Regions from separate parts of the Aminobacter sp. BA135 genome, predicted to be linked through region 3. Evidence: riboswitches for the same ligand, from Rfam matches in the RefSeq annotation. Region 3 holds a riboswitch; each other region holds the start of a gene.

Region 1 (10,465 bases), 1.8 Mb from region 3:
CCGAGATGCCCGAGGAGACCAAGCACGGCCGCAAGGCGACGATCCGTGTCGAGGTCGCCAGGAAGTGGCCGGCCGCCGATGGTATCGCCGGCTTCGAGCTTCGGCCGATCAAGGGCCTGCTGCCGACCTTCCAGCCCGGCGCCCATATCGACGTGCACCTGCCCAACGGGCTGATCCGGCAGTATTCGATCACCAACGGCCCGGGCGAAAGCGACAGCTACGTCATCGGCGTCAAGCTGGAGCGCGATTCCAAGGGTGGGTCGACCTGCCTGCACGAGACGGTGCGCGAAGGCGACGTGCTGGCGATTTCCGAGCCGCGCACCAATTTCCCGCTGCGCCGCGACGCGGTGAAGACCATCTTCATCGCCGGCGGCATCGGCATCACGCCGTTGCTCGCCATGGCCCAGGCGCTCAACAACCAGAACCTGGTGCATGAGCTGCACTACTTTGCCCAGAACGAAGCGCAGCTCGCCTTCCCGGAGAAGACCAGGACGCTCGGCGCCTCGCTAAAGCCGCATCTCGGGCTTTCGCCCGAGCAGACCGGCGCCAAGCTGCGCGAGATCCTCAGCGGCTACGGTCCAGACAAGCATGTCTATCTCTGCGGTCCCGGCCCGATGCTGGAGGCGGCGCGTCATATCGCGGCCGAGATGGGCTGGCCCGAAACGGCGGTGCATTACGAATATTTCAAGAACACCAATGTCATCGACGACAGCACCAGTTTCGAGGTGGCGCTGGCGCGCTCCTGCATGACGTTGACGGTGCCCGCCGGCAAAACGATCATCGAGGTGATGCGCGACGCCGGCATCGACATGCCGTCTTCCTGCGAGCAGGGCGCCTGCGGCACCTGCCTCGCCACTGTCATCGAAGGCGAGCCCGACCACCAGGACGTCTATCTCAACGACGCCGAGCGCAAGTCCGGCACCAAGATCATGACCTGCGTGTCGCGTGCCAAGTCGGCGCGGCTTGTGCTCGACCTCTAGGAGTTTTTGATGATCACGCTCTACGACTACGAACTGTCGGGCAATTGCTACAAGCTGCGCCTGTTCATGACCATGCTCGGCGTCGACTGGACGACGGTGCCGATCGATTTCTATCCCGGCCGCGAGCACAAGTCGGACTGGTTCCTTAGGATCAATCCGCTCGGCCAGCTGCCTGTCATCGACGACGACGGGCTCGTCCTGCGCGATGCCCAGGCGATCCTCGTCTACCTCGCCTCGAAGTATGACACATCGGGCACCTGGTACCCGCGCGACAATCCCGCCCTGCTCGGCGAGATCAGCCAGTGGCTGGCCTTCGCCGACGGCATCACCGCCACCGCATCCGCCGCCCGCCTGCACGACGCTTTGTTCTACGACTTCGACGTCGAGGCGGCCCGCACTGGCGCGCACCGGCTGTTCCGCATCCTCGACGAGCATCTGTGGTTCGGCGAGCAGGAGGGGCGCGGCTGGATCTGCTCGGCGTCACACCCGACGATCGCCGACATCGCCTGCTTCCCCTACATCATGCTGTCGGAAGAGGGCGGCATACCGAGACAGGACTATCCGGCGATCCGCCGCTGGTGCGATCGTGTCAAACGCATCAAGGGCTTCACGGTCATGTCCGGCGTGTTCCCCGCAGGGCCTGCCAAGGCGGCCTGAAGTCAGAAGACAACATTCAAGCCGGCGACATGCAAGGCTGACAATCCAGATTTGGGAGTGAGTAGAAAATGAAAACCCGCGCCGCCGTTGCCGTTGGAGCCGGAAAGCCGCTCGAGATCATGGAGGTGGATCTCGAGGGTCCGCGCGAGGGCGAGGTGCTGGTCGAAATCAAGGCGACCGGCATCTGCCACACCGACGAGTTCACGCTGTCGGGCGCCGATCCCGAAGGCATCTTCCCGGCCATTCTCGGCCATGAGGGTGCAGGCGTCGTCGTCGATGTCGGCAAGGGTGTCACCTCGCTCAAGAAGGGCGACCACGTCATTCCGCTCTACACGCCGGAATGCCGCTCCTGCCCGTCCTGCCTCAGCCGCAAGACCAACCTCTGCACAGCGATCCGCTCGACCCAAGGCCAGGGCCTGATGCCGGACGGCAGCTCGCGCTTCTCGATCGGCAAGGACAAGATCTTTCACTACATGGGCTGCTCGACCTTCTCGAACTTCACCGTGCTGCCCGAGATCGCGCTGGCCAAGGTCAATCCCGACGCCCCCTTCGACAAGATCTGCTACATCGGCTGCGGCGTCACCACCGGCATCGGCGCGGTGATCAACACCGCCAAGGTCGAGATCGGCTCGACGGCCATCGTCTTCGGCCTCGGCGGCATCGGCCTCAACGTGCTGCAGGGCCTCAGGCTTGCCGGTGCCGACATGATCATCGGTGTCGACATCAACAATGAGCGCAAGGCCTGGGGCGAACAGTTCGGCATGACGCATTTCGTCAATCCGAAGGAGGTCGAGGGCGACATCGTTCCTTATCTCGTCAACATGACCAAGCGTGGTGCCGACCAGATCGGCGGCGCCGACTACACCTTCGACTGCACCGGCAACGTCAAGGTGATGCGCCAGGCGCTGGAAGCCAGCCATCGCGGCTGGGGCGAGTCGATCGTCATCGGTGTCGCCGGCGCCGGCCAGGAGATCTCGACACGGCCGTTCCAGCTGGTCACCGGCCGGAGCTGGAAAGGCACCGCCTTTGGCGGCGCACGCGGCCGCACCGACGTTCCGAAGATCGTCGACTGGTACATGGAGGGCAAGATCCAGATCGACCCGATGATCACCCATACGCTCAAGCTCGAAGACATCAATAGGGGTTTCGACCTGATGCATTCGGGCGAAAGCATCAGAAGCGTCGTCGTCTACTAGCGTCCCGTGCTCCCCATCTCCTGAGCTCCCAAAGCCGGCCAGGCCCCCATGGCCGGCTCCCCAAACGCCACGGCTTTTCGCCGGCCTTCAAGCCTCCCAGCTTGGCCCGCGTGTTCCCGGAGCCGTGGCGTCGACCGGCGGTGCGTCCGAGGTTTCCACAACCCCTCGGCCGCGCCGCCGGCATCTCTTTGAACGGTTGCAGGTCGCCGCCCCCGAGGTTATGCCGGGGCAGTAATTCTTGACGAGAAGGCAGAGCAGATGAAGACCGTTTCCACGTCGAAGTCGCATGGCGGCATCCAGGGCGTCTATTCCCACGCCTCCGAGGCTTGCGCCTGCGACATGACCTTTGCGGTGTTCGTGCCGCCGCAAGCCAAGAACGGACCCGTGCCGGTGCTGTGGTATCTCTCGGGTCTCACCTGCACCCATGCCAATGTCATGGACAAGGGCGAATACCGTCGCCTCGCCGCTGAGCTTGGCCTGATCATCGTCTGTCCCGATACCAGCCCGCGCGGCGACGGCGTGGCCGACGAAAAGGACAACTGGCAGTTCGGTTCGGGCGCCGGCTTCTATGTCGACGCGACGCAGCAGCCCTTTGCCGCGAACTACCGGATGTATTCCTATATCACCGAGGAACTGCCGGCGCTGATCGCGGCGAACTTCCCGGCCGACATGTCGCGCCAGGCGATCTTTGGCCACTCGATGGGCGGGCACGGCGCGCTGACCATCGCACTCAAGAACCCGGAGCGCTTCAAGAGCTGCTCGGCCTTCGCACCCATCGCACAGCCGTCGACCGCCGGCTGGTCGAAGCCGGCGCTGGAGAAGTATCTCGGTGCTGATGAAGCTGCATGGCGCGCCTATGACACGACGCTTCTGATCGAGGACGGCAAGCGGTTTCCGGAATTCCTTGTCGACCAGGGCTCGGCCGACAGCTTCCTGCAGGAGGGCCTGCGCCCCTGGCTGCTTGAAGAGGCCTGCAAGACATCAGGCATCGGCCTCACCTTGCGCATGCAGGACGGCTACGACCATTCCTACAACTTCATTTCGACCTTCATGGACGATCATTTGACGTGGCACGCGGCCCGTCTGGGCTGAGCCGCCGTCACGGCCTTGACGCAAGCAGCTTGGCGAAGACGTGCCGCTTCGCCTTGCCGATGCTGATCTCCAGCGTCTCATATTGTGCCAGATGGGCTGCTATCGCGCTTGCGAGCATGCAGCCGGTGCCGCGCATGGCGACCGCGATGCGTGACGCCTCGAAGCGGATCGGCTCGCGTCCCGGCAGGAACAAAAGGTCCGTCGCTGTCGCTCCCGTTGCGTGACCGCCCTTGACGAGGATCGCGGGCGCGCCGGTGTCGAACAGCTTTGCGGCCTGACTGGCGATGTCGCCTTCGCTCGCGGCGAGCGGTCGGCCGGTCAGCAGTGCCAGCTCGGGCAGGTTGGGCGTCACCAACGTGCAAAGCGGCACAAGCTTGCGCTTGAGCGCGTCGATGGCGTTCCCTGCGAGCAGCTTACGTCCCGAGGTCGAGGCGAGCACCGGGTCGAGCACCATGGGGACCGGCAGGCTGCTTGCCAGCACCGAGGCGACGGTGTCGATCGTCGCCGCCGTTCCCAGCATGCCGATCTTGACCGCTGCAATTGGGTTGGCGGCAAAGGCCGCGCGCATCTGCTGGGCAACGAGGTCGGGCGGCATCTGCTCGATGCGCTCGACGCGGGCATGGGTCTGCACCGTGACTGCGGTGACGGCGACGCTGCTACGCAGGCCGAAAGCCGATACCGTTTCGACGTCGCGGACGATGCCGGCGCCGCCGCTCGAATCCGAGCCGGCGACAATGAGCACATGCGAGGTCATCGCCACTGGGCCGTCGCTGCCAGCCATTCGCGCGTCCGCGCTTCGGGATCAGCGTTGAGCGTGATGTCGGTGACGACGGCAGCTACGTCGGCGCCGTGCGCGAAGACGCCTGCTATGCGGTCGACATTGAGTCCGCCGATGGCGACCAGCGGTGTCGCGCCCACGCGCCGTTTCCAGAGGGCGATGTGGTCGAGCCCTTGCGGCGCCCATTTCATCGCCTTGAGGATGGTCGGATAGACGGGACCAAGCGCGACATAATCGGGCGCGGCGGCAAGTGCTGTGTCGAGTTCTGCGTCGTCATGGGTGCTGAGGCCGAGCTTCATGCCGGCGTGGCGGATCGCTTTGACATCCGCTTCTGCGAGGTCTTCCTGGCCGAGATGAACGAAGTCGCAGCCCTCGTCGATGGCGCGGCGCCAGTGGTCGTTGACGACGAGCTGGCAGCGGTGGCGTTCGCAGACGGCCTTCGCCGTGCGGATTTCGCGGCGCAGGCCGGCTTCGTCCATGTCCTTGATGCGCAGTTGCACCAGCTTGACGCCCAGCGGCACCAGCCGCTCGATCCACGCTGCGGAATCGACGATCAGGTAAAACGGGTCGAGCTTCATGAGAATGCTGCCATGCCGATGACGGGGGTTGAGGGAACGGCCATGTCGCGCGCTTCGAGCGGGCCGGCGAGGAATGCCTGGCGACCGGCCTCGACTGCCCTGCCGAAAGCCGCGGCCATGGCGACTGGATCACCTGCCTTGGCAACTGCCGTGTTGAGCAGCACGGCGTCGTAGCCGAGCTCCATGACGGTGGCCGCATGTGACGGGCGGCCGATGCCGGCATCGACAATGAGCGGCACATCGGGGAAATGACCGCGCAGGCTGCGCAGGGCATCGAGGTTCTGCGGCCCGCGCGCGGACCCGATCGGCGCACACCAGGGCATCAGCAGCTTGCAGCCGACATCGAGCAAGCGCCCGGCGACGACCAGATCGTCGGTCGTGTAGGGGAAGACGTCGAAGCCTTCGGCAGCCAGGATCTTGGCCGCCTCGACCAGGCCGAACACGTCGGGCTGTAGCGTGTCGTGGTTGCCGATGACCTCAAGTTTGATCCAATTGGTGCCGAACACCTCGCGGGCCATGCGCGCCGTCGTCACCGCCTCCTTGACCGAATGGCAGCCGGCGGTGTTGGGCAATACCCGGACGCCGAGCGACTGGACCAGCGACCAGAATTTTCCACCTGTCTTGCCGCCGGAAGTCTCGCGGCGCAGCGAGACAGTGACGATATCGGCGCCCGACGCTTTGATTGCGTCCGCCATGATCGCGGGCGAGGGGTAAAGTGCGGTGCCGAGGAGCAGGCGGGACGAAACCTGTTGTCCGTAGAGTTCGAGCACGGGTCAGCCTCCCTTCATCGGCGCAAGAATCTCAATGCGGTCGCCGTCGGCCAGGGCGCAGTCGTCGCGCTCCCTTGCCGGGACCACCTCGCCGTTCAGCGCGGTGGCCAGCCAACTGCCCTCGTAGTCGAGCTCAGTCAGCAGCGCCGCCAGCGTGCCGGCCGCGACCTCGTGGCTTTCGCCGTTAACGGTGAGCTTCATGGGCGAGCTCCCTTTTCGTCTTGTGGCCCAGGATCATGTCGGTGGCCTGCCGCGCCATCTCAGGCGCGAGCAGGAAGCCGTGGCGGTAGAGGCCGTTGATGCGGATCGTGTTGCCGTCGCGCTCGACACGCGGCAAATTGTCGGCAAAGGCTGGCCGCACACCGACACCGGTCTCGATGAGTTCAGCTTCGCCGAAAGCCGGATGCAGCGCATAGGCGGCGTTGAGCAGTTCCATCACTGAACGCGCGGTAGTCGGCCCGGTCACGTCGCTTTCGAGCATCGTCGCGCCGACCATGAACAGGTTGCCGGAGCGCGGCACGACATAGACGGGCACGCGCGGATGCAAGAGCCGCACCGGGCGTGCCAGCGAGATGTCAGACGTCCTGAGGATCAGCATCTCACCGCGCACGCCGCGCAGGCCCGGCCTCGGGTCTGCCAGGCCTGTGCAGTCGGCCTCGATGTCAGGCTCGCCGGGTGCCTGCACGGCGCCGTAGCCGAACTCGAAGCGCACGCCCAATTGCACCAGCTTTTGCTGCAGCCCGAGCATCGCCTTGCGCGGATCGAGATGCGCCTCCTCGGTGAAGAACAGTGCGCGTCCGAAACGTCCTTCGAGGTCGGGCTCGAGTGCTGCGATCGTATCGGCGTCAACCTTGCGAAAGCCGGACGTTCGGCGGCCGAAGCGGTCGAGTTCGGCCACGTCCCGAGCCGGCGCCACGACCAGCGTGCCGTTGCGCATGACATGCTCGGGCAGGGCGGCGGACCACCAGTCGGCGGTACCGCGTCCGAGCGAAAGCACCGTTTCTTCGGCGCTCTCGCGTTCGCACCACGGCGCCAGCATGCCGCCGGCCTGCCATGAGGCATTGCCGGCGATCTGCCTTCTGATGTCGACCACGGTCACGCTTGCGCCGCGTGTCGCCAGCTCATGCGCGAGCGTCAACCCGGCGACGCCCGCGCCACGGATCAGCACCTTCATGGCTGGCCTGCCGTCTCCGCGGGTTCGGCGCTTTCCACCGGCATGTAGAGGTCGCCGCCGTCGCGGTACTTCGCCGCCATCGCTGCCAGCCCTTCCTTCTGCGCCTCGGCGCGGATGTCGTGGGAGATCCGCATCGAGCAGAATTTGGGGCCGCACATGGAGCAGAAATGCGCCACCTTGTGTGCTTCCTTGGGCAAGGTCTGGTCGTGGTAGGAACGCGCCGTCTCCGGGTCGAGCGACAGGTTGAACTGGTCCTCCCAGCGGAACTCGAAGCGTGCCCGCGACAGCGCGTCGTCCCTGACCTTGGCGGCCGGATGACCTTTGGCGAGGTCGGCGGCGTGTGCTGCGATCTTGTAGGTGATGACGCCCACCTTGACGTCGTCGCGGTCGGGCAGGCCAAGATGCTCCTTGGGCGTGACGTAGCAGAGCATGGCCGTGCCGAACCAGCCGATCATTGCAGCGCCGATGCCAGAGGTGATGTGGTCGTAGCCGGGCGCGATGTCGGTGGTCAAAGGCCCAAGCGTGTAGAAGGGCGCTTCGCCGCAGACCTCTAGCTGCTTGTCCATGTTTTCCTTGATCTTGTGCATCGGCACGTGGCCGGGGCCCTCGATCATCACCTGGCAGTCCTTGGCCCAGGCGATCTTGGTAAGTTCGCCCAGCGTCTCCAGTTCGGCGAACTGGGCGGCATCGTTGGCGTCTGCAATCGAACCTGGGCGCAGGCCGTCGCCGAGCGAAAAGGCGACGTCATAGGTTCGGCAGATGTCGCAGATCTCCTCGAAATGCTCGTAGAGGAAGCTCTCCTTGTGGTGATGCAGGCACCATTTGGCCATGATCGAGCCGCCGCGCGAGACGATGCCGGTGACGCGGTCAACGGTCAGGTGGATGTAGGCGAGCCGCACGCCGGCATGGATGGTGAAATAGTCGACGCCCTGCTCGGCCTGCTCGATGAGCGTGTCGCGGAACACCTCCCAGGTCAGGTCCTCGGCGATGCCGCCGACCTTCTCCAGCGCCTGGTAGAGCGGCACCGTGCCGATCGGCACCGGCGCGTTGCGGATGATCCAGTCACGGATGTTGTGGATGTTGCGGCCGGTGGACAGGTCCATCACCGTGTCGCCGCCCCAGCGCGTCGCCCACACCATCTTCTCGACCTCCTCGGCCATCGACGAGGTGACGGCGGAATTGCCGATATTGGCGTTGATCTTGACCAGGAAATTGCGGCCGATGATCATCGGCTCGCTCTCCGGGTGGTTGATGTTGGAGGGGATGATGGCGCGGCCGCGGGCGACCTCGTCGCGGACGAATTCCGGGGTGACGAAATCGGGAATGACGGCGCCGAAGCTCTCGCCGTCGCGTTGAAGCTTGGCCCGGATCTGCTCGCGGCCGAGGTTCTCGCGGATGGCGACGAATTCCATTTCGGGCGTGACGATGCCGGCGCGGGCATAAGCGAGCTGGGTGACGGCGCGGCCGCCGGTGGCGCGCAGCGGGGCGTTGCGAACCGGGAATTCCGGCGTCAGCCTTTCGCCCGAGACGAAGCCATTGTCCTCAGCCTTGACCGCGCGGCCTTCATAACGCTCGACGTCGCCGCGGGCGATGATCCAGTCTTCGCGCAGCCGCGGCAGGCCGCGCTCTATGTCTGTTGTCACCGACGTGTCGGTGTAGGGGCCTGACGAATCATAGACGGTGACCGGCGGCTCGCCGGCGCTCGGATGAACCGAGATCTCGCGCATCGGCACATGGATGTCGGGATGGAGCTTGCCTGGCTTGTAGACCTTCCGCGACGCGGGAAGTTCGCCAACAGTGACGGATGGGGTGTGGGCATTCATGAGTGAGCCTCCTTGTTGGAGACCCAGTCCATGCGATGAGAAGGAGGAGAGGTTTTGCCTGGGGACTTCGGGCAAGAATGAGCCCGAATGCCTGAGCCGGATATCCGGCCTGCTGCGCCTCGCACCGTCCCTACGCCAGTATGAACTGGATCAGGTTCAACGGGTCACTGCGCTGCGCGAGCCAGCAGAATCTCAGCCCCTTGTCGGGACCCCCCTGGTGAGCCCTAAGCATGGAGGCGGAACCGGCGTCGTGTCAACGGCCTTTCGCCGAGGCCGAGAGAATGCCAAAGTCGGGGGCATCGAGACCCATTGCGGTTTCGAAGACGATCGGATAATAGGTCAGCGTTACTGACATAAATTGTCTGCCGCGCAGGGAGGACCAATTGGCCTGCGCACGCGACAGGAGGAGCATCCGTGACGGACAATCCCGCGCCGCTGAAGTTCCATGTGCCCGAGCCGGAAGTGCGCCCGGGCGGCACCCCCGACTTCTCCAATGTGCCGATCCCCAAGGCGGGTTCGGTCGACAGGCCGCCGGTCGACGTCGATCCCAGGACGATCCGCGACCTGGCTTATTCGATCATCCGCGTGCTCAATCGCGAAGGCGATGCCGTAGGTCCATGGGCCGGTACGCTGACCGACGAGGAGCAGCTCGAAGGGCTGCGCCACATGATGACGCTGCGCTCCTTCGACGCGCGCATGCAGATGGCGCAACGCCAGGGCAAGACCTCGTTCTACATGCAGCATATGGGCGAAGAGGCGGTCAGCTGTGCCTTCCGCAAGGCGCTCATTCAGGGCGACATGAACTTCCCGACCTACCGCCAGGCCGGCCTGCTGATCGCCGGCGGCTATCCGATGGTCGACATGATGAACCAGATCTATTCCAACGAAATGGATCCGCTGAAAGGCCGCCAGCTGCCGATCATGTATTCGGCCAAGGATCACGGTTTCTTCTCGATTTCCGGCAACCTGACCACCCAGTATATCCAGGCGGTGGGATGGGCAATGGCATCCGCCATCAAGGGTGACACCAAGATCGCTGTCGGCTGGGTCGGTGACGGCGCCACCGCCGAGAGCGACTTCCACGCCGCACTTGTCTTCGCCTCGACCTACAAGGCGCCCGTCGTCCTCAACATCGTCAACAACCAGTGGGCGATCTCGACCTTCCAGGGCATCGCCCGCGGCGGCTCCGGCACGTTTGCGGCGCGTGGGCTTGGGTTTGGCATCGCTGCCCTGCGTGTCGACGGCAACGACTATCTCGCCGTCCACGCGGTGGCGAAATGGGCGACCGAGCGGGCTAGGCTCAATCTCGGGCCGACGCTGGTCGAATATGTCACCTACCGTGTCGGCGCACATTCCACTTCAGACGATCCATCCGCTTACCGGCCCAAGACCGAGTCCGATGCCTGGCCGCTGGGTG
Region 2 (10,465 bases), 1.6 Mb from region 3:
GGAGCAACACCGTCGGCGAAGGCACCTCGGTTGCGGCACTGACCCAGCCGGCTCCGGCAACGCCACCGGCGACGCCCGAGACCGCGCCGGCAACCCCTGCCACGCCCGCTACACCCGCCGAGGGAACATCGGCGACGACAACGCCTGCGGCAGGCGAAAACGCACCCGTGGCCGTCGGCCAGAAGGCGATCTTCTACGAAGAGCGCACCAGCGTCGCCCAAGGTTCGGCTGAGCCGGGTTCCGTCGTCTGGACGGTGGTACAGGAATCGCCCGGCGGCGAACTGCCGCCCGAGCCTGCCATCCGCGCCGAAGCGACAATCCCCGGCAAGGACATCCAGTTGCGCATGACGATCCGCCGCAACGCCGACAAGACGCTGCCGGCGAGCCATATCCTGGAAATGATCTTCCTGACGCCTCAGGGCTTTGACGGCGGCGGCATCGAGAACATCCTGCGCGTGGCGATGAAGAGCTCGGAACAGGACGCCGGCAATTCGCTGCTCGGCATTCCGGCAAAGATCGCCGACGGCTTCTTCCTCGTTGCGCTCAATGACACCAAGGCCGAGGTCGACGCCAATCTGAACCTCCTGCGTCGCCAGAGCTGGATCGACGTGCCGGTCGTCTACAAGTCGGGCCGCCGCGCGCTGTTCACGCTCGAAAAGGGCATCCCGGGCGACAAGGTGTTCGAAGACGCGATGAAGGCCTGGCAGGCCAAGGAAGCCGGCTGATCTGAAGCTTTCGCTGGCGCGGATGATCATCCTCCGCGTCAGTAGCCCTGGAACGGCGCGCCTGCAGGGCAACCATGACCGCCGCTTGCACGACGACCGAGACGTACCTTTCGGTCCCCGCGCGTCGTCTCACGCCAGAGATTCCAGCCGGCGGCTTAAAGTGGAAACACCTGAAGTAAGATGTTAGGTTGAAGAACGCCTTCGGCCGCGTCCAGGCTGACGGATATGACCCAGCCGACGGAAAGCCGAACGCCTTCGGTACATCATGTGCGCTGCGACGACAGATCTTCCGCATCTCGGCGCTTCCGTCGCACTCACCGACGGCGGCCTCAAGACAACGTTGGTCTTCCTGGACGGGATGGACCTGCCGTGTTTCGCGGCGTTTCCGCTGTTGCTCGATGCGGCCGGCCGCGACAGGCTCGACGGCTATTTCAGGCGCTATCTCGATATCGCCGAACAACACGACGTGAGTTTCGTGCTGGACACGCCGACATGGCGCGCCAATCCCGACTGGGGTGAGAAGCTCGGTTACTCCCGTACGGCACTTTCGGACATTAATCGTCGCGCCGTCGCCCAGGCGAAGGCGCTGCGAGCGCCCTATCTCGCCCGCGGCATGACGGTGCTGGTCAATGGCGTGGTCGGGCCGCGTGGCGATGGCTACCGCCCCGACATGAAGATGACGCCTGTCGAGGCCTCAGACTATCATCGCGACCAGGTCGTCGCATTCCGCGACGCCGGCGCCGACATGGTCAGCGCCGTGACCATGAACTATCCGGAGGAAGCTGTCGGCATAAGCTGTGCCGCCATGGGCGAGGGCCTGCCATCGGTGATCTCTTTCACGGTCGAGACCGACGGGCGATTGCCGTCGGGAGAGAGCCTGGCGGAAGCGATCGAGATCGTCGATGACGAGACGGACGGCGCGCCCGCCTACTTCATGATCAACTGCGCCCATCCCAGCCATTTCCAGAGCGTGCTGGCGGACGCCGGCAGCTGGGTCCAACGCATTGGCGGCGTGCGGGCAAACGCATCGACAAAAAGCCACGCCGAACTCGATGCCGCAACAGAGCTCGACCCCGGCGATCCTGACGATCTCGCCCGCCGCTATCGCGTCATGCGGGACGGCTTCGGTCACATCAAGGTTCTTGGCGGCTGCTGCGGCACCGACCATCGCCATATCGCGGCGATCTGCGAAGCCTGCCTTTAGGCCCCTGGCTAGCCTTCCAGTTCCTCGCGCAGCATCTCCAGCTCCAGCCACTCCTCTTCGAGAGCGGTCAGCGTCGCGCGCTCCTTGTCGAGCGCGGCTATGGTCTTCTGGAAGCCGTGCGGGTCGCGCTCGTAGAAGGCCGGATCGGCGATCTGGTTTTCCAGCCGCGAGATCGAAGCGGTCACCGCCTCCATCTTCTTGGGTAGGCTTTCGAGCGCGAACTTCTGCTTGAACGACAGCTTTTTCGACGCGGCCTTGGGCGCTTCGGCCTCACTGCGGCCAGCTGAGGCCTGACCACTGGCCGCCTTGCGCGACTTGCGGTCGTCGAGCTTGGTGCCTCCGCGCTGGGCCAGCATGTCGGCGTAGCCGCCGGCATACTCGATCCAGCGGCCCTCGCCGTCGGGCGCGATGATGCTGGTGACGGTGCGGTCAAGGAAATCGCGGTCGTGGCTGACCAGGATGACGGTGCCGGCGAAACCGGCGACCAGTTCCTGAAGCAGTTCCAGCGTCTCCATGTCGAGATCGTTGGTCGGTTCGTCGAGCACCAGAAGATTTGCCGGACGCGCCAGCACGCGCGCCAGGATCAGCCGGGCACGTTCGCCGCCGGAGAGTTCGCGCACCGGCGTCCGCGCCTGCTCGGGCTTGAACAGGAAGTCCTTCATGTAGGAGACGACGTGGCGCTGCTCGCCATTGATGACGAGGTTTTCGCCACGGCCATCGGTCAGGTAGCTCGACAGCGTCTCGTTCGGATCGACCGCCTCGCGCTTCTGGTCGAGGGTGGCGATCTCCAGATTGACGCCAAGCCGCACGCTGCCGGCATCGGGCTCCATCTCGCCAGTCAGCATCTTGAGCAAGGTCGTCTTGCCGGCGCCATTGGGGCCGACGAGACCGACGCGATCACCGCGCTGGATGCGGGTCGAGAAACCCTTGACGACTGAAAGCTCGCCAAAGCTCTTTTCGATGTTCTTGGCCTCGATGATAAGCTTGCCGGATTCTGCCGCCTCGCTCGCAACCATGGTTGCCGCGCCCTCGGCGCCGCGATGGCTGCGGAACGTCTGGCGCATCGTCTGCAGCTCGCCGAGACGGCGCATGTTGCGCTTGCGCCGCGCCGTCACGCCATAGCGCAGCCAATGCTCCTCGCGCACGATCTGACGGCCTAACTTGTGCTGCTCGCGCTCCTCTTCCTCCAGGATCTGGTCCCGCCATTCCTCGAAATGGGCAAAGCCGCGGTCGAGCCGGCGCGTCTGGCCGCGATCGAGCCAGACGGTGTTGCGGCTGACGCGCTCGAGGAAACGGCGGTCGTGCGAGATCAGGATCAGCGCCGAGGAGGTGCGGATCAGTTCCTCTTCCAGCCATTCGATGACCGACAGGTCGAGATGGTTGGTCGGCTCGTCGAGCAGCAGGATGTCGGGCTCGGGCGCCATGACGCGGGCAAGTGCTGCGCGGCGCGCCTCGCCGCCCGACAGGTCGGCCGGAGACTCCTCGCCGGTCAGGCCGAGATGGTCGAGCAGATAGGTGGCGCGATGCGGATCGTCAGCAGGTCCGAGCCCGGCTTCGACATAGGCGCGGACAGAGGCGAAGCCGTCCATGTCAGGCATCTGCGGCAAGTAGCGGATGGTTGCCGTCGGCTGGCGGAACACCACGCCGTCCTGCGGCTCGATCATGCCCGCCGCGATCTTGAGCAGCGTCGACTTGCCCGAGCCGTTGCGGCCGACAAGCGCGATCTTGTCGCCGGCAGCGGCCGTCAGTGCGGCGCCGTCGAGCAGCGGTGTGCCGCCAAAGGTCAGACGGATGCCGTCGAGATTGAGAAGCGGAGGCGCCATGTTTCAGAAATCCGAAGCAGGAAAGGGATGAGCGAGGAGCAGGGCACGGCCGCTGCCGAGCGAAATCCGCAACGGACCCCGCACTTCATTGGAAAGGGTCAGCGACGAGCCGAACGGCACGTCGACATTGTCGAGCGGCCACTTGGCGCCCTGTTCGGACAGCCCGGTCAGCTCGGAGAAGGCGAGCACCGAAAACAGCATGCCGTCTTCATAGTCGAAGCCGGCGCTGCCGGGCAGGAGCGGCAAAGCCTCCTGGCGCCCGCTGCTCAGCAGCACCTCGATGCCGGCTTCGGCAAGCCTGAGCGCCAGGGCGAAATGAAGGAAGGCGTGGTCGGCGCGGGCGCCGCCGAAGGCGCCGACAAGCACCAGCGAGGTCGCGCCGAGCCGAAGCGCGGCATCGATGGCCAGTTCACCGTCGGTCCTGTCCTTTTCGGCCGGAAAGGTCGCCCGCGGCAGGTCGGCAAAACGCGGGTCGAGATCTGATGGCACGGAATCGAAGTCACCGAGCCACAGTTCCGGCATCAGCCCGAGCGTGGCGGCATGGCGGATACCGGCATCTGCCGCAATCACCCTGCTGCCCGCCACCTGGCGGTCGAGGCGCGGGGTGCGGAAAAGCTCGCCGCCGAGAAGTATGGTGAACCGGGTCATGGCATGCGCATTACCAGCCCGGCAGCCGAAACGGAAGGCCGCGACGTGGTCGGTGGCCGGCAAACTACCGCTTGCGTGGCCTGATGCGCGGGCCTATTTGTTGAACCGCTCTAACGGGGTGCCGGTCGCGCAATTGCGTGCCGGCTGAGAGGCATAGGGAACCGTCCCGGCCAACCCGCTGAACCTGATCCGGTTTGTACCGGCGGAGGGATTAGATGCTTCGGACGCCCGGCGCTTCAAATTCCCTTTCAACACCAATGAAGGAGGCGCCGATGCGCTCGTTGATCCTGTCCATGACTTCCGCCCTGGCGCTGGCCACGGTTGCTTTCCCTGCCGCTGCCGAAGGCAAGCTTACCGTCTACACCTATGAAAGCTTCACCTCCGAGTGGGGCCCCGGCCCGCAGGTCAAGAAGGCCTTCGAAGCCGACTGCGCCTGCACTGTCGACTTCGTCTCGGTCGCCGATGGCGTAGCACTGCTCAACCGCGTCAAGCTCGAAGGTGCATCGACCAAGGCCGACATCGTGCTTGGCCTCGACACCAACCTGACAGCCGAAGCCAAGGCCACCGGCCTGTTTGCGCCGCATGGTGCCGCCGGCGCCGACGTCAAGGTTCCGGGTGACTGGAAGGACGACACCTTCGTTCCTTACGACTACGGCTACTTCGCCGTCGTCTATGACACCGAGACGCTGAAGAACCCGCCGAAAAGCCTGAAGGAACTTGTCGAGGGCAATCCGGAAGAAAAGATCGCGATCCAGGATCCGCGCACCTCGACGCCGGGCCTCGGCCTGCTGCTCTGGGTCAAGTCGGTCTATGGCGACAAGGCGCCGGAAGCCTGGGCCAAGCTCAAGGGCCGCGTGCTGACCGTCACCCCGGGCTGGAGTGAGGCCTATGGCCTGTTCACCAAGGGCGAGGCGCCGATGGTGCTGTCCTACACCACCTCGCCAGCCTACCACATGGTCGCCGAGAACACCGAGCGTTACCAGGCGGCATCCTTCGAAGAAGGCCACTACCTGCAGATCGAAGTCGCCGGCATCACCACGACCGGCGCCAAGAACCCGCTGGCCGAAAAGTTCATGGCCTTCATGACCAGCCCAGGCTTCCAGGACGCCGTACCCGAAACCAACTGGATGTTGCCCGCCGGCAAGACCGACAAGCCGCTCAACCCAGCCTTCGACAAGCTGGTGAAGCCGACCAAGACGCTGATCTTCAGCGCCGACGAGGTGGCTGCCAACCGCAAGGCCTGGGTCGACGAGTGGCTCGGCGTGATGAGCAAGTAGGCTCTGTCGACCTGCCATGGTTGCGCTTGAACACCCCCCTCTGGCCTGCCAGCCATCTCCCCCGCAAGGAGGGAGATTGGCTGTGGCATGGCCTGCGCCAACCTGCATGGTTGCAGAGGACAAGCGGGCGTTGAAGCTGCCGATCTCCCCCCTTGCGGGGGAGATGGCCGGCAGGCCAGAGGGGGGTGGGACGGAGCGCGACCTTCCTCGAGCTGGCAACCCAAAGCCTGCAAAATCTGATCCGTCATGTCCATAAGCCGCACCGACCCCCGCATCACCTCAGGCATCATCGCGCTGGCGGCCATCGGCATCCTGATCGGCGGCGCATTTGCCGGTCTTGGCATCGAGGCCGCACGCAATCCACAAGGTGCTGCCGACGCCTTCGATTCCTACCTCTTCCGCATTGCCCGTTTCACCCTGTGGCAGGCGCTGCTGTCGACCTTGCTGTCGGTTGTGCCGGCGATCTTCGTTGCCCGAGCGCTCGCACGGCATCCCGCCTTTCCCGGCCGCGCCCTGATCCTGCGCCTGTTTGCCATTCCCCTCGCCTTGCCGGCGATCGTCGCAGCCCTTGGCATCCTGTCGCTCTACGGCCGCGCCGGCTATTTCGCTGAACCGCTTGCGGCGCTGACCGGCGGCACTTGGCCCGGCATCTATGGCCTGTCCGGCATTCTCGTTGCCCATGTCTTCTTCAACCTGCCGCTGGCGACGCGGCTGATTCTGGAGGCGCTGCAGACGGTGCCGGCGGACCAGTGGCGGCTGGCGAGCCAGCTCGGCATGGGCGCCCGGTCGAGCTTCCGCATGATCGAATGGCCGGCAATCCGAGCAGCCTTGCCCGGCATTGCGGGCCTCGTTTTCATGCTGTGCATCACCTCCTTCACCATCGTGCTGACGCTCGGCGGCGGCCCGGCCGCAACAACGCTTGAGGTTGCGATCTATCAGGCGTTGCGCTTCGACTTCGACCCCGCGCGCGCAGTAGCCCTGACCCTGCTGCAGATCGCGCTCACGGCAGTTGTGGTTCTGGCGCTGATGCGGCTCGGCGCCAACACGACCGGCGACGCCAACCTGCCGGTGGCCCAGCGCAACTACATCAAGGCAAAGACCGGCGAGACGGCGTTCAACGCCGCCATCATCGTCGCGGCACTCGTCTTCGTCGGCGGCCCCATGCTGGCGACGATCGCCTCAGGGCTGGAGGCCGATCTCGGCCGCCTCGCCGGCGAAGCATCGGTGCAACGGGCGACACTGACCAGCATCGTGCTTGCCACGCTGTCGGCGACACTCGCGGCCATGCTTGCCCTGTCCCTCGTCATGGCGCGTCGGGCACTGGCCGGCCGAAGGACAGGCGGCGAAAAGACATTGCTCGAACGCTTCACCGACACCGGCGCCGGCTTCGTGCTGGTGGTGCCGCCGATCGTCATCGGCGCCGGCTGGTTCGTGCTGGTGCGGCAGTCGGTCGACGTGTTTGCGCTGGCGCCATTCATGGTCGTCACCGTCAACGCCGTTATGGCCATGCCATTTGCCGTCCGCGCCGTCCGCCCTGCCTATGACGCGGCCAGCGAACGTCACGAAAGGCTGTGCGCCCAGCTCGGCATCTCAGGCTGGAACAGGCTGCGGTTGATCGACTGGCCAGTGCTCAAGCGCCCGCTTGCAACGGCATTCGCCTTTGCCATGGCGCTGTCGCTCGGCGATCTCGGTGTCATCGCGCTGTTCGGCAGCGACGCGGTGCAGACCTTGCCCTACCTTTTGCTCGCCCGCATGGGCAGCTACCGCACCGATGACGCGGCGGGACTTGCGTTGATGCTCGGTCTGTTGTGCCTGGCGTTGACGATGCTCGCCGACCGCCTCGGCAGGGAGACTGCGAAATGACCTCGACCAGTGCCGCGGTACGCCTCGACCATGTGGTGTTCAGCTATAGCGACACCATGGTGCGCTTCGACGTGACCTTTGCACCGGGCGAGATTACCGCGATCATGGGACCGAGCGGCGCCGGCAAGTCGACATTGCTCAACCTCGTCGCTGGCTTTGAGATACCGCGCGAAGGCCGCGTGTTGATCGGCGACGTCGACGTGACGATCGCACCGCCATCCGAGCGGCCGGTGTCGATGGTTTTCCAGGAAAACAACCTCTTTGCCCATCTCGACGTCGTGAAGAATGTCGGGCTCGGTCGCTCGCCTGCGCTGCGCCTGGACACTGCCGACAGGCGGGACGTGGCAACCGCACTGACACGCGTCGGCCTCGCCGGCATGGAGAAGCGCCTGCCCCGCGAACTGTCGGGCGGCGAACGCCAGCGCGTGGCGCTGGCGCGCGTCCTTGTCCGCGACCGGCCGATTCTCCTGCTGGATGAACCCTTTGCCTCGCTTGGACCAGCATTGCGCGAGGATATGCTGGATCTCGTGGCGAGCCTTCATGCAGAACGCGGCATGACCGTGCTTTTCGTGACACACCAGCCCGAAGATGCCCGAAAACTGGCTAAAAACATGGTTTTCGTCGAGGCTGGCACTGTCGCGGCGGCTGGAAAGACTGCGGATTTCTTCACCAATGCTGGACCTGAAGCGTTCAGACACTATATCGGCGGTGAACGGTGATGACGCGATCACGCCGGGTTGCCCGGAAGCGGACATAATTTACAGCCAAATCGCCACATTGGCGGTATCGGCCTTATTGTGTCGGCGAGTCGTCTGTGGCTACGTCCATCTGGTCGGGCCCGCTTCTGCTTTGCCTGCCGCCTAAAGACTTCGAAAGGACGCGAGCTCTGCCCACCTGCCGCGACATGTTGATCGAGACGAGAACGCCCCGCTATGCGCGCCTGATGGTTGCCGTCGCGCTGTCGGCGCTTGTCTCGGGTTGCCAGATACTCAACCCCTCCGATGTCCGCGAGTCAGGCTTCCAGCCGTCCAACAATCCTGTCACCGTCGACAACGTCACCCGCAACGACAAGCTCGCCGAGATCGCCAAGGCGCAGCATCCGCGCATTCTGGCGACCTATGGCGGCGAGTATTCGGACCCCAAGCTGGAGCGCATGGTCGCCAAGGTTGTCGGCAGCTTGACCACCGTGTCGAGCAACCCGAACCAGACCTACCGCATCACCATCCTGAATTCGCCCAACGTCAATGCCTTTGCGCTGCCCGGCGGCTATCTCTACGTGACGCGCGGCCTGCTCGCGCTGGCCAATGATTCGGCCGAGTTGGCCGCCGTCATCTCGCACGAGATGGGCCACGTCACTGCCAACCACGGCATCCAGCGTCAGCAGAAGGAAGCCGAGGAAGTGTTGGCGACCAAGGTCGTCACCGACGTGCTCGGCGAAAGCCCGACCGCCAAGGCAGCGCTGATCCGCGGCAAGCTCCGGCTCGCCCAGTTCTCGCGCAATCAGGAGCTGGAAGCCGACGGCATCGGCATCAAGATGAGCGGCCAGGCCGGCTACGATCCGTTTGCCGCAGGACGCTTCCTTCAGTCGATGGCCGCCTACTCCGACCTGCGCGCGGTCAGCGGCGCCACCGACGCCAGCCTCGACTTCCTGGCCAGCCACCCCAACGCGCCGCAGCGCATCGACCTTGCCCAGCGCCACGCCCGCCAGTTCGGCGCGCCCGGCATCGGCCGCCGCGATCGCGATTCCTTCCTCGCCGGCATCGACGGCCTGCTGTTCGGCGACACGCCTGATGAAGGTTATGTGCGCGGCACCACCTTCATGCACCCCAAGCTCGGCATCTCGTTTGCCGTGCCGCAAGGCTTTGTCATCGACAACACGGCAGCCGCCGTCACAGCGACCGGACCTGACAATACGGCTATCCGCTTCGATGGCGTGGCGATCGACGCCAAGCTGCCACTGACCGACTACGTCAAGAGCGGCTGGGTCGCAGGCCTCGACCCGTCGAGCGTACGCGCCGATACGATCAACGGCAACGAGGCGGCCTTCGCCCGCGCCAGCGCCGAAGGCTGGCAGTTCGATATCGTCGTGATCCGCAATGGCGCGCAGGTCTATCGCCTGCTGACGGCCGCTCCGACGGCCAGCACCGCACTAGACCAGATCGCCCGTTCGGTCAGCTCCAGCTTCCGGGTCATGACGGCAGCGGAGAAGGCTGGTCTGAAGCCGTTGCGCATCCGCGTCGTCACCGTCCAGCCCGGCCAGAACATGGGCTCGCTCGCCGCCAGCATGGTCGGCGTCGACCGCAAGCTCGACCTGTTCAGGGTTCTGAATGCGTTGGCACCCGGCGCCTCGGTTTCCGCCGGCGACAAGGTCAAGATCGTCACCGACCGGTAGCGCATCGGCCCGGAAATCGAGCCGTTCGGGAAGCACGATGCAGGTCCAGGAGATCAGCGCTCAGGCGACCTGGAACGCCGGATTCTTCCGCTCCAGCGCTGATTTCAGCTTTTCCATGGCGCGGGTCTCGATCTGGCGAACCCGCTCCTTCGAGATGCCGAGCGAGGTGCCGAGCTCTTCCAGCGTAGCACCTTCCTCCGTCAGCCGACGTTCTTCGATGATCTGCAGTTCCCTCGCATTGAGCACGGTGAGCGCGTCATGCAGCCATCCCGAGCGGCGCTCGATGTCGATCGCCTCGCCGACCAGCTCGTCCGGCAAGGGATCGTCCGAGACCAGCAGATCCATCCGTTCGCCCGAATCGCCATCGTCGCTGAGCGGCGCATTGAGCGAGGTGTCGGGCACCGACAACCGCATGTCCATCAGCGCGACGTCGGCTTCCGACACGCCAAGGGCTACCGAAATCTCCTGATAGGCTGCGGTGCCGCCGAGCGGGTCGCCGCCCTGGGCGAGCCGGGCGCGCATGCGCCGCAGGT
Region 3 (10,465 bases):
GAAAACGTCTTTCGTAAGGAAGAGGTGCCCCGTGGACGTCACGGTAACAAGCTCCACGACATGCTGCATCGAAGCGGCGCGCAACACGGTGTGCTGGATGAGCGAAAGTCCATCCGCCACCTTGAGGAAAGGTTTGGGGTGCGATTGCCTTGAGGCGGGCCAGAGCCGCGAACCAGCTCCACCGCTGATGATGACCGGAACCACTTTCATCAAAGGTCCTCTATCTCGTCTGTAAGCGCGAATGCCTGTGCCCCTTGCAGCGTCGAGGCGACGATCGCCATGGCCCTGCTCTCGGTCGAAGCTTCCGAGTAGCAGCGCAGTTCCGGGGCATTGCCGGAAGGCCGCAGATGTATGATCTCACCTGAAAGCATCCGCGCCCTGAGGCCATCGGTTTCGTCAACTTCGGCGACGGTCCCGAACGAGGCAAGAAAGTGCTGCAGTGCGTTCCGGCTTGCGAGATGATCCATCAATCTGCGTGAACTTTCCGCAGGGAAGTTCTGAAGCCGGTCACTGGCGCACACAGGAAGATTCCAAAGCCCGCGCAGTCGCGACAGCTTCTTTTTTGTCGACGCCATGGTACCGAGGACGGCCAGGATCGGGAGGAATGAGTCCCGCGTCGGCAGTGCAGTCAATGTCTTCCCATTCACCGCACAATCCGAGCCCAGCAGAAAACCACCATTGGCCTCAAAGCCGACGATGACGCCGCCGGCGCCGTGTAATGCTTCCATTGCTTCAATGACAAATGGAGACCCGACTTTCGTCCTCTGGACCGCGAAACCAAAGGCCTTCGAAATTCCCGAATTGGAGGTCACTGGCGTCACGATCGTGTCTGCCTTCAGGAAAAGAGCCGTTGCAAGCCCAACCAGGTCGCCGCGAAGAAGATCGCCATTTTCATCAGCGACGAGTGGCCGATCACCGTCCGCATCGGTCGACACGATGGCATCGAGACCGAATTCGCGGACCCACTTCTTCAATTTTGCGATTGTTGCTGCGTCCACGGCTTCGGTATCGACAGGTACGAAGGTCCCGGTTTTCCCGACGGCGACCACGCTGGCACCGAGCGATCGAAGAACCTGTACCAACAGTTCCGCCGCGACCGAACTGTGCTGATAGACACCAAGTCTCATGCCGGAAAGTGAGCCCGGCTCCAGCATGTCATGGGCGCGCTCTCGATAAGACGCGATCGCTTCTTCACGGTGCATAGGCCACGTCGCTCCCAGACAAGCCGTTGGTAAGCAATACGCAATTGATCTTTCGGCTACAAAGCGCGTAATCGCGGCCTCATCCGCCTTGCTGATTTCACCATTCGGGCCATAGAATTTGATGCCATTGCGATCGGCTGGAATGTGCGACCCGGTGACCATAAGAGCCGCCGCGCCGTGTTTGCATGCATATAGTGCCAGGGCAGGCGTAGGTATGGTGCCGCAATCGATCGGCTGGAAACCATTTGCGGCCAACCCCGCCATGCAATTGTCGGCTATCGCCTGACTGCTGTCACGTAGGTCGCGGCCTATGAAGACCGGACTATTCGGCTGAACCCGGCTGGAAATCAAACGCCAAGCGAAAGCTTCGGCATAAAGTCCGCTGGCCTTGCCGACCAATTCCGAAGCCAATCCTCGAACGCCGCTTGACCCGAATTTCATGATTTCGCTTTGTTAGTGGACAGGCAGGGTGGGGTCATGTTGCAATGGGCCAGTACTTTCTATTGCAAGCGCCATCGTTGTCAGCCACCTGCTGTTTAGATATGCGGTCTCTACAACACGGTGTGGCGTAAGGACCCCTCAGAGTTCCGCCGAACAGCAGGGCATCCACTGGCACAGGGGCATCCACAGTTCTCCTTCTATTGGAATCTATTGGCGCGCTCATCTAATGATCAAGGCAGTGGAGTGATCGATCGGTGCCTGCCGGTATTTCGCTATGCAGCATCATGACAGGTCCGTAAACTTGGTTGTTTGGATGGAATGCATCCATGGCATGGATAGGGCTAGAAGGCCGTCTCGATCAGCGCAATGGAACCGTGTGATTCTTAGGTATTTGGATTAGGTCAGCCAGAGCGCTCGCCGACCAGACCCAAGAAGCAGGAACCGATGCTTGGATCAGTTGGGATGACGATCAGCGCCGACAATGTCTTGCCTTGCGACGCCTTCAGTCTAGGAAAGTTGTTCTGGAATTGCGTTCGATCAAGGCCTAGCGCAAAACCTTGATGCAGTCGTCGCCGCCGCAATCTTCGCCTTCGGCTTTGTCTACATCCATCAGTTCGAGGACGGAAACGGCCGCATTCACCGCTACCTGATCCACCACGTCCTTGCCATGCACCGCTTCAATCGCCGGGAGTGGTGTTCCCGTATCGGCCGCGATCCTGGACCAGATCGACGAGTACAGGCGTATGCTGGAGAGCTATTCGAAGCGCCTTCTGCCATTGGTCGAATGGGAACTGACGCCGCAATTCAACGTCCGGGTGCTGAATGACACCGCGGATTTCTACTGACACTTCGATGCAACCCCGCACGCCGAATTTCTTTTTGCCTGCGCTCGGCGGACGATCGAACGGTACCTCCCTGACGAAACAGCTTTTCTGCAGCGCTACGATCAATTCCGGCAATAGGTGAATGCCTTTATCGACATGCCCGAGCGGCTGATCGATCTGCTCTTCCGTTTCCTTAACCAGAATGGTGGCCCCTATCGAGCCGCGCCCTCGGAAAGGAATTCCCAGCTCTGACCAATGACGAGGCGCGGCGGCTCGAGGCGATCTATGCGCAGACCAGAAAACGGCAAAGCACGCGGCAGAAGCCTTTCACTGGACTGCCGGTCGACCCTTGCGTTGTCGCCGAAACTCGGGACATACAAGTTCTGGGGCAAACCGGACAAGCCGAAGGTGTGTCGGGAATGCTGCTGCGCCACAGCAGTGATTTCTGCATCGTCTATACGCCTACATACGCAGCGCCGGACTCAGCCCCCCAGCGGTCGAAGATGCGCGACAAGTCGCGTGCAAAGTCATCTTGGGGACGCTGACAACAAGGTACGTGCGCTCAATCGCGTCCACCCCATTCACAAAACCGGCTCCGTGGAGTAGTGGGAACGCAGAGAAATCTCCGGTCGCAGCCTTACCCGGTCAAAACAAGGATTCAAACCATGAATGCCCTCGTCATCTGCTCCGGCGGATTGGACTCTGTTTCGCTCGCTCACAAGGTGGCGACCGAGCAGAAACTCATTGGCCTGCTTTCGTTCGATTACGGCCAGAGGCACAAAAAGGAACTCGGCTTTGCCGCCATCTGCGCCAAGCGGCTGGGTGTTCCGCACCAGATCGTCGATATCCGCGATGTTGGCCGGAACCTGAGCGGCTCGGCGCTGACTGATAGTGTGGACGTGCCCGACGGGCACTATGCCGAAGACTCCATGAGGATCACGGTGGTGCCGAACAGGAACGCCATCATGCTGGCTATCGCCTTCGGGGTTGCCGCCGCGCAGAAGGCCGATGCGGTGGCCACTGCCGTCCATGGCGGAGATCATTTCATCTATCCCGATTGCCGGCCCGCTTTTATCGACGCCTTTCAGACGATGCAGAACCATGCGCTCGCAGGCTACGCCGATATCCGCCTTTACGCTCCCTATGTGAATATGTCGAAGGCCGACATCGTCAGCGAGGGGGCAAAGTACGCCACACCGTTCGAGGCGACGTGGTCCTGCTACAAGGGCGGCGCACGTCATTGCGGTCGCTGCGGGACATGCGTCGAACGGCGCGAAGCATTCAATCTGGCCGGCATTGCCGACCCGACAGATTATGAGGACGCGGACTTCTGGCTCCACGCTATCCAGACAAGGAGCGCGTGATGTTCCGCATTACCAAAGAGTTCCACTTCTCGGCCTCGCATCAGCTCACCTCCTTGCCACCAGATCATCAGTGCGCACGTCTGCACGGCCACAACTACATCGTCGTAGTGGAGCTTTCAGGTGGCGAACTGGACGAACACGGCTTTGTGCGCGACTACCAAGATCTGGCGGCGTTCAAGCACTACATCGATGGGACGTTCGACCATCGGCATCTTAACGACGTGCTGGGGCATGACCATGCCACAGCGGAATACCTGGCCAGGCACTTCTACGACTGGTGCAAGGTGCGGCTACCCGAAACCTCCGCCGTGCGGGTGAGCGAGACGCCGAAAACCTGGGCGGAATACCGGCCATGACTTGCGCCTTGCATCCCGGAATCCGGGTGAGCGAGATTTTTGGGCCGACCATTCAGGGCGAAGGCGTGCTGATCGGCTTGCCGACGGTGTTCGTAAGAACCGGCGGGTGCGATTATCGCTGTTCCTGGTGCGACAGCCTGCATGCGGTGGACCGTCGCTTCCGCCATGATTGGGAGATGATGTCTCCCGACGCGGTTTGGCAAAAGGTCATTGCACTTTCCGGCGGTCAGCCCGTCATGGTATCGCTGTCGGGCGGCAATCCGGCCATCCAGCCGCTTGGCCATTTGATCGACCGCGGGCATAGCGAGGGCTACCGTTTTGCATTGGAAACCCAAGGTTCGGTGTCTAAGCAATGGTTCGCGGATCTCGACGTGCTGGTGCTCAGCCCCAAGCCGCCCTCAAGTGAAATGACGACAGATTGGGCCGCGTTCGACGCCTGCTTAGAGGCGGCGCAGGATAAGCCGCAGATGGCGCTCAAGCTCGTCGTCTTCGACGATGATGACTATGCCTATGCCAAAGACGCCGCGGCGCGCTACCCGCAATTACCCGTCTATCTGCAGCCCGGCAATCACACGCCGCCGCGTCCCGGCAACGAAGACGCGTTCATCGACATGGCCGGTGTGATGAGCCGCATGGAATGGCTGGTTGAAAAGGTGACCCGTGACAGGTGGTTCGAGGCGCGTGTACTGCCGCAGCTTCATGTTCTGCTCTGGGGAAACAAACGGGGCGTCTAGCCGAAGGGGAAGGATTGCCGACGACGAGCAAGACAGACATCTATAGCAATCTCAGCCAACTGGGCGGCAGCAGTGTTGTTCCGGAAAGCCCCGAAAACACCGTGCTGGAAAAGGCACCGAAATCAGCATGAGGGCTCGCCTTATTGGGGGCGCTTCACCGCTCCTCTGGAGCGTGACTTGCTCTCGATACTACCATGCTTTTCCGCTGGGTTTGTTTGGTCGCCGATCACCGCTGCGGGACGAATGCGCTTGACAAAATAGCGCCGGCCCGTTCAATTCGGCGCATTCACCAGGGGAGTCCCGGCAAGGGGCTGAGATACTGCTGGCTTTCGCGGCGCAGTGACCCGTTGAACCTGATCCAGTTCATACTGGCGTAGGGACGGTGCAAGCGCTTTGCGGGGGTTTACGCCCGAGATCCTGTTTCGGCAGGTCGGCAGAAGCGTCTTTTCATCCTTCCGGCACAGAACTGGGTCTCCAATGCATGAGCAAAGGAGCCTCAAGATGGATGCCCTCACCCCCGCCGTGTCGACGGGACCACTGCCCGCCTCGCGAAAGATCCACAAGTCTGGCGTCCTCCATCCGCACATCAAAGTGCCGATGCGCGAAATCTCCGTCCATCCGACAGCCGGCGAGCCGCCGGTCACCGTCTACGATCCGTCCGGCGCCTATACGGACCCGACTGTCGAAACCAGCATCGAAAAGGGCCTTGCCCGACTTCGCCACGACTGGATCATGGCGCGCGGCGATGTCGAGGCCCATGGTGGCCGCCACGTGCGGCCGGAGGACAACGGATTTGCGACTGGCGAGCGCCTGACACCGGAATTTCCCATTCGTAACCGGCCGCTCAGGGCGAAGCAGGGCAAGGCGGTGACCCAGCTTGCCTATGCGCGCGCCGGTATCATCACGCCTGAAATGGAGTTCGTCGCCATCCGCGAGAACCTCGGCCGAGAGATCCTGCGCGGCAAGCTGCAGCGCGACGGCGAAGCTTTCGGCGCGGCGATCCCGGATTTCGTCACACCCGAATTCGTGCGCGACGAAGTGGCGCGCGGGCGGGCGATCATTCCCGCCAACATCAATCATCCCGAAAGCGAGCCGATGATCATCGGCCGCAATTTCCTGGTGAAGATCAACGCCAATATAGGCAATTCCGCCGTCACCTCCTCGATGGCCGAAGAGGTCGAAAAGATGGTCTGGGCGATCCGCTGGGGCGCCGACACGGTGATGGACCTGTCGACCGGCCGCAACATCCACAACATCCGCGAATGGATCGTACGCAATGCGCCGGTGCCGATCGGCACGGTGCCGCTCTATCAGGCGCTCGAAAAGGTCAACGGCATTGCCGAGGACCTTACCTGGGAGGTCTACCGTGACACGCTGATCGAGCAAGCCGAACAGGGTGTCGACTATTTCACCATCCATGCCGGCGTGCGGCTGCACTACATCCCGCTGACCGTCGACCGGGTCACGGGCATCGTCTCGCGCGGCGGCTCGATCATGGCCAAGTGGTGCCTCCATCATCACCGGGAAAGCTTTCTCTACGAGCACTTCGCGGAGATCTGCGACATCTGCCGCGCCTATGACGTGTCCTTCTCGCTTGGCGACGGTCTTCGTCCCGGCTCGATCGCCGACGCCAACGACGCGGCGCAATTCGCCGAGCTGGAAACGCTTGGCGAGCTGACGCAGATCGCCTGGGCCAAGGATTGCCAGGTGATGATCGAGGGGCCTGGCCACGTGCCGATGCACAAGATCAAGGAGAACATGGACAAGCAGCTCGCTGTCTGCGGCGAGGCACCTTTTTACACGCTTGGGCCGCTGACGACCGATATCGCGCCAGGCTACGACCACATCACCTCAGGTATCGGCGCCGCAATGATCGGCTGGTTCGGCACCGCCATGCTTTGCTATGTGACGCCGAAGGAACATCTCGGCCTTCCCGATCGCAACGATGTCAAGATTGGCGTGATCACCTACAAGATCGCTGCTCACGCCGCCGACCTCGCCAAAGGCCATCCGGCCGCGAAAACCCGCGACGATGCGCTGTCGCGGGCGCGCTTCGAGTTCCGCTGGGAGGACCAGTTCAACCTGTCACTCGACCCCGAAACAGCGCGATCCTTTCACGACCAGACCTTGCCCAGGGAGGCGCACAAGGTGGCGCATTTCTGCTCGATGTGCGGGCCGAAATTCTGCTCCATGCGCATCTCCCACGACATCCGCGCCGAGGCGCAGAAGGAGGGCATGGCGGCGATGGCGGCGAAATATCGCGAGGGCGGCGATCTCTATGTGCCGGCGGACGAGGCCGGCGCACCGCTGATGTCGGAGGCGCATGAGCCATCATGAGGGTGCTGGTCCAAGGGGCCGGCGTCGCCGGTCTCACCGCAGCCTTCGAACTCGCCGCTCGCGGCGCGGCGGTGACCGTCGTCGAGACCCGGCATGGCCTCGGTGGCAATGCGTCGTGGTTCGCCGGCGGCATGCTGGCGCCATGGTGCGAGCGTGAAAGCGCCGAGCAGCCGGTGCTCGATCTCGGACGCGACGCCGCCGACTGGTGGGATACGGCAACGCCCGGGCAGGTGACGCGGGCCGGAACACTGGTCGTGGCCGCGCCGCGCGATGCGGGCGAGCTCGACCGGTTTGCCAACCGCACGTCGGGGTACAGGCCTGTCGATGAAAACGAAATCGCACAGCTCGAGCCGGACCTCGCCGGTCGCTTCCGCCGTGCGCTGTTCTTCCCCGACGAAGCCCATCTCGACCCACGCCAGGCGATGGCGGCACTGCATGACAGGCTGGCGGCGATGGGCGTCGAATTCCGCTTTGGAGCCGATGCCCGGCAGATTTCCGGTTTCGATCGTCAGCTCGACTGCACGGGAATGTCCGCCGTCGATGCAAGGCTGCGTGGCGTTCGGGGCGAAATGCTGATCCTGCGTACGCCTGATGTCTCGCTGTCGCGCCCAGTCCGGCTGCTTCATCCGCGCTTTCCACTTTACGTGGTGCCGCGCACCGACCACCGTTTCATGGTTGGCGCGACGATGATCGAGAGCCAGTCCACAGGACCGGTCACAGCGCGTTCAATGATGGAGCTTGTGGTCGCGGCCTATGCCCTCCATCCGGCCTTTGACGAGGCCGAGATCGTTGAAACCGGTGTCGGCGTTCGTCCGGCCTTTCCCGACAACCTGCCGCGCGTCGAAACGAGCGGAGACACCGTCGCGATCAATGGGCTCTATCGCCACGGTTTTCTCCTCGCCCCCGCCATGGCGCGCCAGGCTGCCGAGCTGGTTTTCAATCAAGACAGAACCAAGGAGCTTGCTCATGAAACTGTTGGTCAACGGCGAAGCGCATGAGGTTGCCGCCAACACCCTGGCCGAGCTGCTTGCCGCGCTCGACTATGAGGGCGATTGGCTGGCGACCGCCGTCAACAGCGACCTCGTGCACAAAGCCAACCGGGCGGAATTCCGGTTGAGCGACGGCGATCGGATCGAAATCCTTTCGCCGATGCAGGGAGGCTAGCATGTTCGAGCTTCTCGGGACGACGCTTCCTTCCCGCCTGCTTCTCGGCACCGCGCAATATCCTTCGCCGGCCATCCTTGCCGATGCGGTCAAGGCATCGGGCACGTCGGTGGTGACCGTCTCGCTGCGCCGTGAGATGGCAGGCGGTCGGGCCGGCGAGAAATTCTGGTCGTTGATCCGCTCGCTGGGCGTCAGAATCCTGCCCAACACTGCTGGCTGTCATTCCGTCAAGGAAGCGGTGACCACTGCGAAAATGGCGCGCGACGTCTTCGGCACGAGCTGGATCAAGCTCGAAGTGATCGGCAACCACGACACGCTGCAACCGGACGTGTTCGGCCTGGTCGAAGCCGCCCGCATCCTGTGCGAGGACGGTTTTGATGTATTCCCCTATACCACCGATGACCTTGTCGTCGCCGAGCGGCTGCTGGAGGGGGGCTGCAAGGTCTTGATGCCGTGGTGCGCACCGATCGGTTCGGCCCTCGGCCCGGTCAACATTACGGCGCTGCGCTCGATGCGCGGACATTTCCCCGATGTCCCGCTGATTGTGGATGCGGGGCTCGGGCGACCGTCACACGCCGCAACGGTCATGGAGCTCGGTTTCGACGCCGTGCTCCTGAACACGGCGGTCGCCAAGGCGGCCGATCCGGTCGGCATGGCGCGTGCGTTCGGCAAGGCGGTCGAGGCCGGTCGTGAGGCTTTCAGTTCGGGAATGCTTGAACCGCGTGACGTCGCCGTGCCCTCGACACCGACGATCGGCAGGGCGGTTTTCTCATGAAGCTCGATCCCTTCTATCTGATCGTCGAAAGTGCAGCCTGGATCGATCGGCTGGTGCCGCTCGGCGTCAAGCTGGTGCAGCTTCGCATCAAGACCATGGGCGAAGCCGGATTGCGCGCTGAGATCCGCACAGCGAAGGCCTTGTGCGCGCGATACGGGTGCCAGCTCATCATCAATGATTACTGGCGACTGGCCATCGAGGAAGGCTGCGACTTCGTTCATCTCGGTCAGGAGGATCTACAAACCGCCGACCTCTTGGCGATACGGGCGGCCGGCATGAGGCTCGGGCTCAGCACTCATAATCATGCAGAATTGGAAACGGCCATAACGGCCATGCCCGACTACATCGCACTCGGTCCGATCTATCCCACCATCCTGAAGACGATGAAATGGGCGCCGCAGGGACTCGAACGGATCAGAGAATGGAAGCATCGGATAGCGCCAATCCCATTGGTCGCCATTGGCGGTCTCAACCCTGACAGGCTCGACGGAGTTTTCGCGGCTGATGCCGACAGCGCGGCGGTGGTCACCGACATCACGCTGAACGACGACCCGGAAGCGCGCATGCGGGAATGGATCGAAAAGACGGACCAATGGCGCTGAGGCGAGAACCGCATGTGCTTGTCGTTGGCGGATCGGACTCCAGCGGCGGGGCTGGTATCGCCCGCGATATAGAAACGGTTTCCGCCTTCGGGCTGCGCAGTTGTCTTGCCGTCACCGCCGTGACAGTCCAGACGCACTCGGCTGTCGAGCACGTCAAGCTTGTGCCGTCGGAGCTTGTCGCCGCTCAGATGCGCGCCGCGTTCGCTGCCAACGCTGTCGCGGCCGTCAAGATAGGCATGATTGGGACATCGGCGGCTGTTGAGGCAGTCGGCGCTGTTTTGGTCAACCGCCAAGTGCCTGTGGTACTCGACCCGGTCCTGGCCTCTACCTCGGGACGCAATCTGCTGGCGGACGATGCCATTAATATGCTGCGCCACGATCTGATGCCGATCTGCCGGCTTGTAACGCCTAACCTGGTCGAGCTGGCTGCGTTTACCGGCTCGTCACCCGCCGCGGACGAAGAAGGGGCTTGTCGTCAGGCTGAAGAGCTATCGAGGACGGTGAGGACCGCCGTACTCGTCAAGGGCGGCCATGCACAAGGAACCCGTTGCGTCGACGTGCTTTTGCAGCCGAACCAACCTGCAGTTCGGTTCGAGGCGCCCCGCTTGCCGCGAGGGATGCGCGGAACGGGTTGCATGATGGCCAGCGCAATCGCCGCCTCGCTTG

Evidence for each region. Region 3 has a riboswitch for thiamine pyrophosphate ahead of thiC (phosphomethylpyrimidine synthase ThiC). Riboswitches for the same ligand answer to the same signal wherever they lie in the genome.
Region 1: another riboswitch for thiamine pyrophosphate. It lies ahead of thiC (phosphomethylpyrimidine synthase ThiC); the one in region 3 lies ahead of thiC (phosphomethylpyrimidine synthase ThiC).
Region 2: another riboswitch for thiamine pyrophosphate. It lies ahead of thiB (thiamine ABC transporter substrate binding subunit); the one in region 3 lies ahead of thiC (phosphomethylpyrimidine synthase ThiC).

Annotation. Positions count from the first base shown of each region.
Region 1 covers NZ_CP139572.1:1,551,087-1,561,551, forward strand. The annotation lists gene SLT36_RS07610 (Rieske 2Fe-2S domain-containing protein) at 1-980, shown strand, start outside; gene SLT36_RS07615 (glutathione S-transferase family protein) at 990-1,637, shown strand; gene SLT36_RS07620 (S-(hydroxymethyl)glutathione dehydrogenase/class III alcohol dehydrogenase) at 1,706-2,833, shown strand; gene fghA (S-formylglutathione hydrolase) at 3,092-3,925, shown strand; gene SLT36_RS07630 (hydroxymethylpyrimidine/phosphomethylpyrimidine kinase) at 3,933-4,706, opposite strand; gene SLT36_RS07635 (thiamine phosphate synthase) at 4,676-5,281, opposite strand; gene SLT36_RS07640 (thiazole synthase) at 5,278-6,051, opposite strand; gene thiS (sulfur carrier protein ThiS) at 6,055-6,252, opposite strand; gene thiO (glycine oxidase ThiO) at 6,236-7,225, opposite strand; gene thiC (phosphomethylpyrimidine synthase ThiC) at 7,222-9,048, opposite strand; TPP riboswitch at 9,158-9,274, opposite strand; gene SLT36_RS07660 (3-methyl-2-oxobutanoate dehydrogenase (2-methylpropanoyl-transferring) subunit alpha) at 9,463-10,465, shown strand, end outside.
Region 2 covers NZ_CP139572.1:1,266,665-1,277,129, reverse strand. The annotation lists gene SLT36_RS06215 (hypothetical protein) at 1-725, shown strand, start outside; gene SLT36_RS06210 (homocysteine S-methyltransferase family protein) at 991-1,929, shown strand; gene SLT36_RS06205 (ABC-F family ATP-binding cassette domain-containing protein) at 1,938-3,752, opposite strand; gene SLT36_RS06200 (thiamine diphosphokinase) at 3,756-4,400, opposite strand; TPP riboswitch at 4,505-4,628, shown strand; gene thiB (thiamine ABC transporter substrate binding subunit) at 4,673-5,677, shown strand; gene thiP (thiamine/thiamine pyrophosphate ABC transporter permease) at 5,924-7,540, shown strand; gene thiQ (thiamine ABC transporter ATP-binding protein) at 7,537-8,259, shown strand; gene SLT36_RS06180 (M48 family metalloprotease) at 8,484-9,932, shown strand; gene SLT36_RS06175 (RNA polymerase factor sigma-32) at 9,993-10,465, opposite strand, start outside.
Region 3 covers NZ_CP139572.1:5,478,465-5,488,929, forward strand. The annotation lists gene SLT36_RS26585 (mannose-1-phosphate guanylyltransferase/mannose-6-phosphate isomerase) at 1-210, opposite strand, end outside; gene SLT36_RS26590 (phosphomannomutase) at 210-1,643, opposite strand; gene SLT36_RS26595 (hypothetical protein) at 2,321-2,602, opposite strand; gene queC (7-cyano-7-deazaguanine synthase QueC) at 3,133-3,831, shown strand; gene queD (6-carboxytetrahydropterin synthase QueD) at 3,831-4,187, shown strand; gene queE (7-carboxy-7-deazaguanine synthase QueE) at 4,184-4,921, shown strand; TPP riboswitch at 5,203-5,319, shown strand; gene thiC (phosphomethylpyrimidine synthase ThiC) at 5,423-7,258, shown strand; gene thiO (glycine oxidase ThiO) at 7,255-8,256, shown strand; gene thiS (sulfur carrier protein ThiS) at 8,225-8,422, shown strand; gene SLT36_RS26630 (thiazole synthase) at 8,424-9,197, shown strand; gene SLT36_RS26635 (thiamine phosphate synthase) at 9,194-9,799, shown strand; gene SLT36_RS26640 (hydroxymethylpyrimidine/phosphomethylpyrimidine kinase) at 9,790-10,465, shown strand, end outside.